One region of the Enterobacter sp. fkY84-1 genome, then DNA from elsewhere that is predicted to be linked to it. Evidence: predicted binding sites of a transcription regulator. Region 1 holds the regulator's gene; the other holds the start of a gene.
The links. The regulator Fur, encoded in region 1, represses iron uptake genes when iron is present. The targets are predictions, from matches to a motif close to ATAATAATGAGAACNACTATCAA.
Positions count from the first base shown of each region.

Region 2: a site for Fur is predicted at 2,687-2,709, ahead of efeU (iron uptake transporter permease EfeU). Genes of this name have one in related genera too.

Region 1 is NZ_CP169393.1:1,275,997-1,281,919, forward strand. It holds gene glnS (glutamine--tRNA ligase) at 1-1,348, shown strand, start outside; gene chiP (chitoporin ChiP) at 1,795-3,192, shown strand; gene chiQ (ChiQ/YbfN family lipoprotein) at 3,240-3,566, shown strand; gene fur (ferric iron uptake transcriptional regulator) at 3,658-4,104, opposite strand; gene fldA (flavodoxin FldA) at 4,396-4,926, opposite strand; gene ybfE (LexA regulated protein) at 5,082-5,369, opposite strand; gene ybfF (esterase) at 5,498-5,923, opposite strand, start outside.
Region 2 is NZ_CP169393.1:1,672,903-1,678,825, forward strand. It holds gene putP (sodium/proline symporter PutP) at 1-722, shown strand, start outside; gene ACEPLT_RS07840 (DUF3574 domain-containing protein) at 839-1,258, shown strand; gene ACEPLT_RS07845 (NupC/NupG family nucleoside CNT transporter) at 1,329-2,513, opposite strand; gene efeU (iron uptake transporter permease EfeU) at 2,765-3,598, shown strand; gene efeO (iron uptake system protein EfeO) at 3,639-4,766, shown strand; gene efeB (iron uptake transporter deferrochelatase/peroxidase subunit) at 4,772-5,923, shown strand, end outside.

The DNA.
Region 1 (5,923 bases):
GTATGCCTACGCGTTAGAGCTCATCAACAAAGGTCTGGCGTATGTAGACGAACTGTCTGCAGATGAGATCCGTGAGTACCGCGGTACGCTGACCGCACCGGGTAAAAACAGCCCGTTCCGCGATCGCAGCGTGGAAGAGAACCTGGCGCTGTTTGAAAAAATGCGTGCCGGTGGCTTCGAAGAGGGCAAAGCGTGCCTGCGTGCCAAAATCGATATGGCGTCTCCGTTCATCGTGATGCGCGATCCGGTGCTGTACCGCATCAAGTTCGCAGAACACCACCAGACCGGCAACAAGTGGTGCATCTATCCGATGTACGACTTCACCCACTGCATCAGCGATGCGCTGGAAGGGATCACCCACTCGCTGTGTACGCTGGAGTTCCAGGACAACCGTCGTCTGTACGACTGGGTGCTGGATAACATCACCATTCCTGTGCATCCGCGTCAGTACGAGTTCTCTCGTCTGAATCTGGAATACACCGTGATGTCCAAGCGTAAGCTGAACCTGCTGGTCACCGACAAGCACGTTGAGGGCTGGGACGACCCGCGTATGCCAACCATCTCTGGTCTGCGCCGCCGTGGCTACACCGCGGCGTCAATCCGTGAGTTCTGCAAGCGTATCGGCGTGACCAAGCAGGACAACACCATTGAGATGGCGTCTCTGGAATCCTGCATTCGTGAAGACCTCAATGAAAATGCCCCGCGCGCGATGGCCGTTATCGACCCGGTGAAGCTGGTTATCGAAAACTATCCGCAGGGCGAGAGCGAGCTGGTCTCCATGCCTAACCATCCGAACAAACCGGAAATGGGAAGCCGCGACGTGCCGTTCAGCGGCGAGATCTGGATTGACCGCGCTGACTTCCGCGAAGAAGCTAACAAGCAGTACAAGCGTCTGGTGCTGGGTAAAGAAGTGCGTCTGCGTAATGCTTACGTCATCAAAGCCGAGCGCGTAGAAAAAGATGCGGAAGGAAATATCACCACCATCTTCTGTACTTATGACGCTGAAACGCTAAGTAAAGATCCGGCGGATGGCCGCAAGGTGAAAGGCGTTATCCACTGGGTGAGCGCATCCCACGCGCTGCCGGTAGAGATTCGTCTGTACGATCGCCTGTTCAGCGTGCCTAACCCAGGTGCGGCGGAAGACTTCCTGGCGACCATCAACCCGGAATCTTTGGTGATCAAGCAGGGTTATGCGGAGCCTTCTCTGAAAGCGGCTGAAGCAGGCAAAGCGTTCCAGTTCGAACGTGAAGGATACTTCTGCCTGGACAGCCGTCACAGCACGGCGGAAAAACCGGTATTTAACCGTACCGTGGGCCTGCGTGATACCTGGACGAAGATCGGCGAATAATATTGCTGCTCTGGTCAATGAGAAACAAACGCCGCATTATGCGGCGTTTTTTTATTTAACGATCAGAGTATTAAGCCAGGGGTTAAAGTGGCGTCATGAAAATAACAGGTCAATGAGGTGCTACTTATTTTTTAAAAAAAAGTTTGTGCCATTACGAAATTCAAAAGGGTTATAAAAAAGGAAACCGATCCCACGCCTGGATACTGAAATAGCTGAGAATTTCCCGTCATTCCTCGCCTTCCTGTAAATGTTACAAAGCACTACCAATTATGTGCACTTCGTCATAATCCTGACCTTTGCCCGCTGAAAAGCATTGATAATTCGCGTCGCGAAAAATAACCTAAAGACGGTAGTTAATTCGAGGGTATTTAAAACTACCCCTGACCATTTGGTCTTTTTTATTTACGCCGTTTCAGGCGTTTTAATTCGTCAAAGAGGAATAATCTATGCGTACGTTCAGTGGCAAACGTAGTGCGCTGGCGCTGGCTATTGCCGGTGTGACAGCAATGTCGGGCCTGGTGATTGCGCCAGAGGCAAAAGCAGCGGGTTTCATCGAAGATTCTACCCTCACGGGCGGTATTTATTACTGGCAGCGTGAGCGTGACCGTAAAGACGTCACTGAAGATAAATACAAAACCAACCTCTCGCACTCCACCTGGAACGCCAACCTGGACTTCCAGTCAGGCTACGCCGCGGATATGTTCGGTCTGGATATCGCCGCGTTCACCGCGATCGAAATGGCGGAAAACGGCGACAGCGGCCACCCGAACGAAATCGCCTTCTCCTCCAGCAACAAAGCCTATGATGAAGACTGGTCCGGGGATAAGAGCGGTATCAGCCTCTACAAAGCCGCAGCGAAATTTAAATACGGCCCGGTCTGGGCGCGTGGGGGCTATATTCAGCCAACCGGCCAGACGCTGTTAGCCCCACACTGGAGCTTTATGCCGGGTACCTATCAGGGTGCAGAAGCCGGGGCTAACTTTGACTACGGTGACGCAGGTGCGCTGAGCTTCTCCTATATGTGGACCAACGAGTACAAAGCACCGTGGCACATTGAAATGGACAAGTTCTACCAGAACGATAAGAAAACCAAAGTCGATTACCTCCACTCGCTGGGTGCGAAATACGACTTCAAAAACGATCTGGTTCTCGAAGCGGCATTCGGCCAGGCGCAAGGGTATATCGATCAATACTTTGCCAAGGCCAGCTATAAGTTTGATATTGCGGGTAGCCCGCTGAGTACCAGCTACCAGTTCTACGGTACGCGCGACAAAGTCAGTAACGGTGGCGTCAATGATATCTACGACGGCACCGCGTGGCTGCAGGCGTTAACCTTCGGCTACAAGGTCGGTCAGGTTGATTTGCGTCTGGAAGGCACATGGGTGAAAGCGGAAGGGCAGCAGGGCTACTTCCTGCAGCGTATGACCCCGACCTATGCTTCCTCCAACGGTCGTCTTGATATCTGGTGGGATAACCGCTCCGATTTCAACGCCGACGGTGAGAAGGCGGTCTTCTTCGGCGCCATGTATGATCTGAAAAACTGGAACCTGCCGGGCTGGGCGGTGGGCGCTTCTTATGCTTACGCCTGGGATGCAAAACCAGCCGACATGGCAACACCGGATGCTTACTACGATCCAAACTATCGCCTGAAAGAGTCTTCCTACAGCCTGGATGCTATCTATACCCTGCAGGATGGCCGCGCGAAAGGCACGATGTTCAAACTGCACTTCACCCAGTACGACAACCACTCCGATATCCCGAGCTACGCGGGCGGTTACGGCAACATCTTCCAGGATGAACGTGACGTGAAATTCATGGTTATCGCACCGTTCACCATCTTCTGATGAATCGTCCGGCGGGTTAGATCCCGCCGGACCGGAGACTGCAAATGATGAAAAAAATCGTAATCGTCGCGCTGTTGGCATCGGGGCTGGTGGCGTGTGCCCAGACTCAGGCACCGAAAGAGGACTCCCGTCTCAAGGAGGCCTACAGCGCCTGCATTAATACTGCGGAAGGTTCGCCGGAGAAGATTGAAGCCTGCCAGAGCGTGCTGAACGTGCTGAAGAAAGAGAAAGCGCACGAGCAGTTCGCGACGCAGGAGAATGTCCGCGTGATGGATTACCAGGCCTGTATCCAGGCACGTAAAACCGGTAACGATCAGGAAGTGGCGAAGCGTTGCGATAAGATCTGGAACGAGATACGCAATAATAATAAATAAGTTGCTTTACGCCCGGTGGCACTGTGCCACCGGGCTTTTTTCTGGCAAAAAAAAGCCAACCTTACGGCTGGCTCAGAGTATGAACACTCACTTATTTTGCGTCATGCGCATGTTCATTTTCGCGGCAATCGCCTTCAGCGCAGTGACCATAAAGGTACAGGCTGTGGTTGGTCAGACGGATGCCGTGACGCGCGGCGATTTCACGCTGGCGCGCTTCGATAGAGTCATCGCTAAATTCAATGACCTTGCCACAGTCGAGGCAGATCAGGTGATCGTGGTGCTGCTGCTGGGTCAGTTCGAAGACAGATTTACCACCTTCGAAATTATGACGGGTGACAATGCCCGCGTCATCAAACTGGTTCAGCACGCGATAGACGGTAGCCAGCCCAATCTCTTCACCCATGTCGATAAGACGTTTATAAAGGTCTTCCGCACTGACATGGTGATTGTCTGGACCCTGAAGCACTTCGAGGATTTTTAACCGAGGAAGCGTAACTTTCAGGCCAGCCTTCTTTAATGCGGTATTGTTGTCAGTCATGCGGAATCTGTCCTGTTGCTAAACGATTCACTTCTGTAGGAAGTGACAGAAAATGCACCCGGGATAATGCGTCTCATTATAGAACTGCCATGGCTAAATGAAAACTGCAAGTCTCAGGCAAAATATGCTTATAAAAATGGGGTATCACCAACAAACTTGCTCGGTGGAAAACCACATTTTATCAGGGAGACATTGTACAGGTCTGGGCGAAAAAGTTAAAAGATTGTAGCAATTAATTTAATCGGTTTGACCTGGTGCGCGGGCGCAACCGCCGTTGCGCCGCGATAAAAATCAGGCGTTGAGAATATCGTCCAGGTGCAGTTCTTCACGGATCTGCTTAACCCATTTCTCGACGCGCTCTGCAGTCAGTTCTGGCTGACGGTCTTCGTCGATGGCCAGACCCACGAAATGATCGTCATCGGCCAGGCCTTTGGACGCTTCGAAGTGGTAACCGGCGGTTGGCCAGTGGCCGACGATTACAGCGCCATTCGGCTCAATGATGTCGCGGATGGTACCCAGCGCGTCACAGAAGTACTCGGCGTAGTCTTCCTGGTCGCCACAGCCAAACAGGGCAACCAGCTTACCGTTGAAGTCCACTTCTTCCAGCGTCGGGAAGAAATCATCCCAGTCGCACTGGGCTTCGCCGTAGTACCAGGTCGGAATACCCAGCAGCAGAATGTCATAGCCTTCGAGATCTTCTTTGCTGCTCTTGGCGATGTCATGCACATCAGCAACGTCTTTACCGAGCTGTTTTTGAATGTTTTTCGCGATATTTTCGGTATTGCCGGTATCACTGCCAAAGAAAATGCCGATGATTGCCATGAGTAAAATAACCTCTTGAAACTTAATAGTATGGTGGCGCAATTCGGCCACGGATAAGGGCAATAATAGCAGAACTGGCAACCCTGCGGAAACAGCTATCGCGCAGGACTGCACTCTGTGCTACATGAAAAGGGTAATTAAGGGAATTTTCAGACTTATGCCTGGCTGCGCAGCATCTCAAGCTGGGCGATCAACATCTCTTCAATGAGCTCGCTGCGGCTAATATTTCGCGCGTCGGCCAGCTCGTTAAGCGCATCGACCGCGTCGGCGTTGAGCTTCAGTTCGACACGCTTAAGCCCACGATTTTTATCGCGTTTAAGCTGATTGCGTTTATTGATACGCAGCTGTTCATCGCGCGAAAGCGGATTCGTCTTCGGTCGTCCCGGGCGACGCTCATTCGCGAACAGATCTAGTGTCGTACGGTCCGTTTGTTCTTTGGCCATGATTCTGAGACTTCGGGGGAAACACGCCGCCCTGCTAATGCCCGGGCGATAAGCGCGCCATCATACATCACCAAAAACGGCGCGCCAACGACTGGAAGCCCGCAGCCTTCCAGTCGCTCTCTTTTTAATCAATTTGCAGTATCAGCAAGATAGCGGCGAATGGCGCGCAGCACGGCGTCAGGTTTTTCCGCATGCACCCAGTGTCCGGCTCCGGCAATGACGTGGGCACGAGCCTGCGGGAATTGCGCCAGTATGGCGTCGCGGTACGCGTCGGTAACGTAAGGGGAATTGCCGCCGCGAATAAAGAGGGTAGGGTGTGGCCAGGCGGGTACGGTTTGCCAGCCCACAATATTGTTGTACTGGTTCCAGAGCACCGGCACGTTAAAACGCCATTGCCCGTCAACAAACGACTTCAGCAGGAACTGGACGACGCCTTCTTCATCAAGATGCTCACGCATGACGGCAGCCGCCTGCTGACGCGTCGCGGCACCCGCTTCGGTGACCGCATTGATAGCGGCAAAAATTTCGTCGTGACGGCGGACGTCGTAATCCAC
Region 2 (5,923 bases), 400 kb from region 1:
CTCATCACACCATCGTCCATGCGCGTCGCATCAGTATGACGTGGATGATTTTGTGTCTGGCGGGCGCGTGTGCGGTCGGTTTCTTCGGTATCGCCTACTTTAATAACAACCCGGCGCAGGCGGGCGCGGTGAACCAGAACGCCGAGCGCGTGTTCATCGAACTGGCGCAGATTCTGTTTAACCCGTGGATTGCCGGTATTCTGCTCTCTGCGATCCTGGCGGCGGTGATGTCCACCCTGAGCTGTCAGCTGCTGGTCTGCTCCAGTGCAATCACCGAAGACCTCTATAAGGCCTTCCTGCGTAAAAACGCGAGCCAGAAAGAGCTGGTGTGGGTAGGGCGCTTTATGGTGCTGCTGGTGGCGCTGGTGGCGATTGCGCTGGCGGCCAACCCGGAAAACCGCGTGCTGGGTCTCGTGAGCTACGCGTGGGCGGGCTTCGGTGCGGCGTTTGGTCCGGTCGTCCTGTTCTCCGTCATGTGGTCCCGTATGACCCGTAACGGCGCGCTGGCGGGGATGATTATCGGTGCGGTGACCGTTATCGTCTGGAAACAGTTCGCCTGGCTGGGCCTGTACGAAATCATTCCTGGCTTCATCTTCGGCAGCATCGGTATCGTGGTCTTCAGCCTGCTGGGTAAAGCACCGTCTGCCTCCATGCAGAAACGCTTTGCGGAAGCCGACGCGCATTACCACTCCGCGCCGCCGTCTAAGCTGCAGCCGGAATAATTTTTCCCACGGAAAACCGTAGGCCGGGTAAGCGCAAGCGCACCCGGCTTTTTTCTTGCCAAAATCCGTCTTTTCCTGTGATATCCCTGTGCTTATAACAATGAGGATAGCGAAGCATGACAATCAAAACAGGGTTAATGGCGGCGGCATTATTGACGCTGGCGGGATGCAACGCGCCATCGCAACACGCAGCGGTGGAGACCTGCAAAGCGGATAGCCAGATGCAGCAAACCACGCTCTATTTCGGCTTAAACCGTCCTGCCGGGGCGCAGATTACCCCCAACGAGTGGCAGCAGTTTGTTGACCAGGACGTGACGCCGCGCTTTCGCGATGGCTTAACGGTGTTTGATGCCCGCGGGCAGTGGCTGGGGAACGACGGAAAAGTGGCGCGCGAGCCGAGCAAGGCGCTGATGCTTATCCACGGTAAAGATGCGCAGAGCGAGAAGAACATCGAAGCGTTACGCGGGATTTATAAGTCCCGCTTCGCGCAGGAGTCGGTGATGCGTGTCGATCAGCCGGTGTGCGTGCAGTTTTAAGGAAAACGGCGGGAATTCCCGCCGTTGTTGTTTTGTAGGCCGGGATTGCTGCGCGCCACCCGGCATTGCATCAGAGCACCAACCCCGCAAAGCTCGCCGACAGCAAACTCACCAGCGTCGCGCCGTACACCAGACGCAGCCCGAAACGCGATACCACGTTACCCTGCTGCTCGTTCAGGCCCTTAATCGCCCCGGCCACGATGCCGATGGAGGCAAAGTTCGCGAACGAGACGAGGAAGACGGATAAAATCCCCAGCCCGCGCGGGGACATCTGGTGCGCTATTTTCTGCAGCTCAATCATCGCCACAAATTCATTCGCCACCAGCTTGGTCGCCATAATGCTGCCCGCGTTTAAGGCATCGCTCAGCGGAATCCCTACCAGCCACGCCAGGGGATAAAATACATAGCCCAGGATCTGCTGGAAGCTCATGCCAAATACGCTGGAGAAGAGGGCATTAACGGCGCTAATAAGCGCGATAAAGCCAATCAGCATCGCCAGAATAATCATCGCTACTTTAAAACCGGCCAGAATATACTCGCCGAGCATCTCGAAGAAGCTCTGGGATTCATGCAGTTTTTCGAGCTTAACATCCGGTTCCGCTTCCGGGCGCGCCGGGTTGATGACCGAGAGAATAATAAAGGTGCTGAACATGTTGAGAATCAGCGCCGCGACGACATATTTGGCGTCGAGCATGGTCATATACGCCCCGACAATCGACAGGGAGACCGTCGACATGGCCGTGGCCGCCATGGTGAACAGACGACGCGAGGAGAGATCGCCCAGCACGCCTTTGTAGGCAATGAAGTTTTCCGATTGGCCGAGGATCAGCGAGCTCACCGCGTTAAAGGATTCCAGCTTGCCCATACCGTTCAGTTTTGACAGCAGCGTACCGATTACCCGAATAAAAATTGGCAGGATCCGCCAGTGCTGAAGAATACCGATCAGTGCGGAAATAAAAATAATCGGACAAAGCACGCCGAGGAAAATGAACGCCAGCCCTTTTTCACCCATACCGCCAAAGACGAAATTGGTGCCTTCGCCAGCAAATTTGAGCAGTGACTCAAAAAATCCTGAGACGTATTTAATCAGGAATAACCCGCTTTCGGCGTGCAGGAAAAAGAACGCCAGCGCAATTTCAATAACAATCAGCTGTAAAACAAAACGAACCCGAATTTTCCGGCGGTCAAAACTCGTAAGCCAGGCGAGCGCAAGAATAATCACCAGCGCCAGCAGGAAATGGACAATTTTAAACATGGTTTATTTTCAGTTAGGTTGTGAGGCGGATATTTAGCCACAGCCCTGAATCAGCGTAAATGGGCATTTTCGTTATAACTTATAAACCTGAACGTTACGTACGTCACTATTATCAGGCTTTGCGTTTACAACTCGTCATCAAAACACCGCACATTTCGCTTGTTTTTCTTTCCGTCGTAATGATAATCACTATCACAAGAATTTACCTTTCTTTGCATCAGTTGACCGCGATAAACATTTAAGGTGTCGGCATGTTTGTTCCATTTCTCATTATGTTACGTGAAGGGCTCGAAGCCGCCCTTATCGTGAGCCTCATCGCCAGTTATCTGAAGCGAACCCAGCGCGGGCGCTGGATTGGCGTCATGTGGGTCGGGGTATTCCTTGCCGCGGCGCTCTGCCTGGGCCTGGGCATTCTCATTAACGAAACCACCGGCGAGTTCCCGCAGAAAGAGCAGGAGCTGTTTGAAGGTATCGTCGCCGTGATTGCGGTGGTGATCCTCACCTGGATGGTGTTCTGGATGCGTAAAGTCTCGCGTAACGTGAAGGTGCAGCTGGAGCAGGCGGTGGATAACGCGCTGCAGAAGGGGAACAACCACGGCTGGGCGCTCATTATGATGGTCTTTTTCGCCGTCGCGCGTGAAGGGCTGGAGTCTGTTTTCTTCCTGCTGGCGGCGTTTCAGCAGGATGTGGGGATCTGGCCGCCGCTGGGGGCCGTGCTGGGCCTCGCCACGGCCGTGGTGCTCGGCTTCCTGCTGTACTGGGGCGGTATCCGCCTTAACCTGGGCGCCTTCTTCAAGTGGACCAGCCTGTTTATTCTGCTGGTGGCGGCGGGTCTGGCGGCAGGGGCGATTCGCGCCTTCCATGAAGCGGGCCTGTGGAACCATTTCCAGAACGTGGCGTTTGACCTCAGCAACGTTCTCTCCACGCACTCTCTGACCGGCACCCTGCTCGAAGGTATCTTCGGCTATCAGGAAACGCCGAGCGTCAGCGAGGTGGCGATGTACTTCATTTATCTGGTTCCGGCGCTGGTGCTGTTCGCCATGCCGCCGCGTACCGGCACGCAGGCGTCGCGCGTTGCGCCGTAATTTTTGATTTAGTGACAACATACTTTTAAAGGGAAGAGTCATGGCAATTCAGTTCCGTCGTAGTGCGTTATGCGCAGGCATTGCCGCGCTGTTCGCTTCTGCATTCTCCGCCTGGGGCGCGGATGTTCCACAGGTTAAGGTCACCGTCAACGACAAGCAGTGTGAGCCGATGACCCTCACGGTGAACAGCGGTAAAACCCAGTTTATTATTCAGAACCACAGCCAGAAGGCGCTGGAGTGGGAGATCCTGAAAGGCGTTCTGGTGGTGGAAGAGCGTGAAAATATCGCCCCTGGCTTCAGCCAGAAGATGACCGCCAACCTGCAGCCGGGCGAGTATGAGATGACCTGCGGCCTGCTGACCAACCCGAAAGGGAAGCTCATCGTCAAAGGTGAAGCGACGGCCGATGCGGCGAAAGGTGCTGCGGTGCTGAGCCTGGGCGATGCAATTACCGCGTATAAGGCGTACGTCACGAAAGAGACGGCGGAGCTGGCGACGGCAACCAAAGCCTTTACCGATGCGGTGAAGGCCGGGGATATCGAAAAAGCGAAATCCCTCTATGCGCCAACCCGTCAGCACTACGAGCGCATCGAGCCGATCGCCGAGCTGTTCTCTGACCTTGATGGCAGCATCGATGCCCGTGAAGATGATTTCGAGCAGAAGGCCGCCGATCCGAAATTCACCGGTTTCCACCGTCTGGAGAAAGCCCTGTTTGGCGACAACACCACCAAAGGGATGGAGAAATACGCTGAGCAGCTGAACAGCGACGTGCTGGAGCTGCAAAAGCGCATCAGCGAGCTGGCCTTCCCGCCGTCTAAAGTGGTGGGCGGTGCGGCCGGTCTGATTGAAGAAGTGGCCGCGAGCAAAATCAGCGGCGAAGAAGATCGCTACAGCCATACCGACCTGTGGGACTTCCAGGCTAACGTCGACGGCGCGCAGAAAATTGTTAACCTGCTGCGTCCTCAGCTGCAGAAAGAGAACGGCGAACTGCTGGCGAAAGTGGACGCCAACTTCAAAAAGGTCGACACCATTCTGGCGAAGTACCGCACCAAAGACGGGTTTGAGACCTACGATAAGCTGACCGATGCCGACCGTAACGCGCTGAAAGGCCCGATTACCGCCCTGGCGGAAGATCTCTCCCTGCTGCGTGGCGTACTGGGTCTGGACTAAGCACGATGGATAAGCACAACGAGAGTGACGTGGCAGAGCCTTCCCGTCGTCGGCTGTTAAAAGGGGTAGGGGCGCTGGGAGGCGCGCTTGCTCTGGCTGGCGGGTGTCCGGTGGCGCACGCGGCGAAACCGCAAAGCGCGCCCGGCACGCTGTCACCCAACGCCCGCATGGAGACGCAGCCGTTTTATGGCGAGCATCAGGCGGGCATTCTGACGCCGCAGCAGGCGTCGATGATGCTGGTGGCATTTGATTCGCTGGCCAGCGATAAAGCCGATCTGGAACGTCTGTTCCGCCTGCTGACGACGCGCATCGCGTTTCTGACCGCCGGTGGACCGGCGCCCGATACGCCGAACCCGCGTCTGCCGCCAATGGACTCCGGCATTCTGGGGCCTTTCATCGCCCCGGATAACCTGACCATTACCGTTTCGCTGGGTGAATCGCTGTTTGACGCGCGCTACGGGCTGGCAAAACAAAAGCCGAAGGCGCTGCAAAAAATGGCGCGCTTCCCGAATGATTCCCTGGACGCCGCCCTCTGCCACGGCGATCTGCTTCTGCAGATTTGCGCCAATACGCAGGACACGGTAATCCACGCCCTGCGCGACATCATTAAGCACACGCCGGATCTGCTGAGCGTGCGCTGGAAGCGGGAAGGGTTTATCTCTGACCACGCCGCCCGCAGCAAAGGGAAAGAGACCCCGGTGAACCTGCTGGGCTTCAAGGACGGCACGGCCAACCCGGACAGCCATGATAGTGCGCTCATGAAGGAGGTGGTGTGGGTCACTGCCGATCAGGGCGAACCGGCATGGTCGGTGGGCGGTAGCTATCAGGCGGTGCGCATTATTCAGTTCCACGTGGAGTTCTGGGACCGTACGCCGCTCAAAGAGCAGCAGACGATCTTCGGTCGCGATAAGCAAAGCGGGGCACCGCTCGGCATGAAGAACGAGCATGATGTGCCTGACTACGCCCGCGATCCGAATGGCGACGTGATTGCGCTGGACAGCCATATTCGTCTGGCCAATCCGCGTACCAAAGAGACGCAGTCCAGTCTGATGATGCGTCGGGGATACAGCTATTCGCTCGGCGTGACCAATTCCGGTCAGCTCGATATGGGGCTGCTGTTCGTCTGCTATCAGCACGATCTCGAGAAGGGGTTCCTG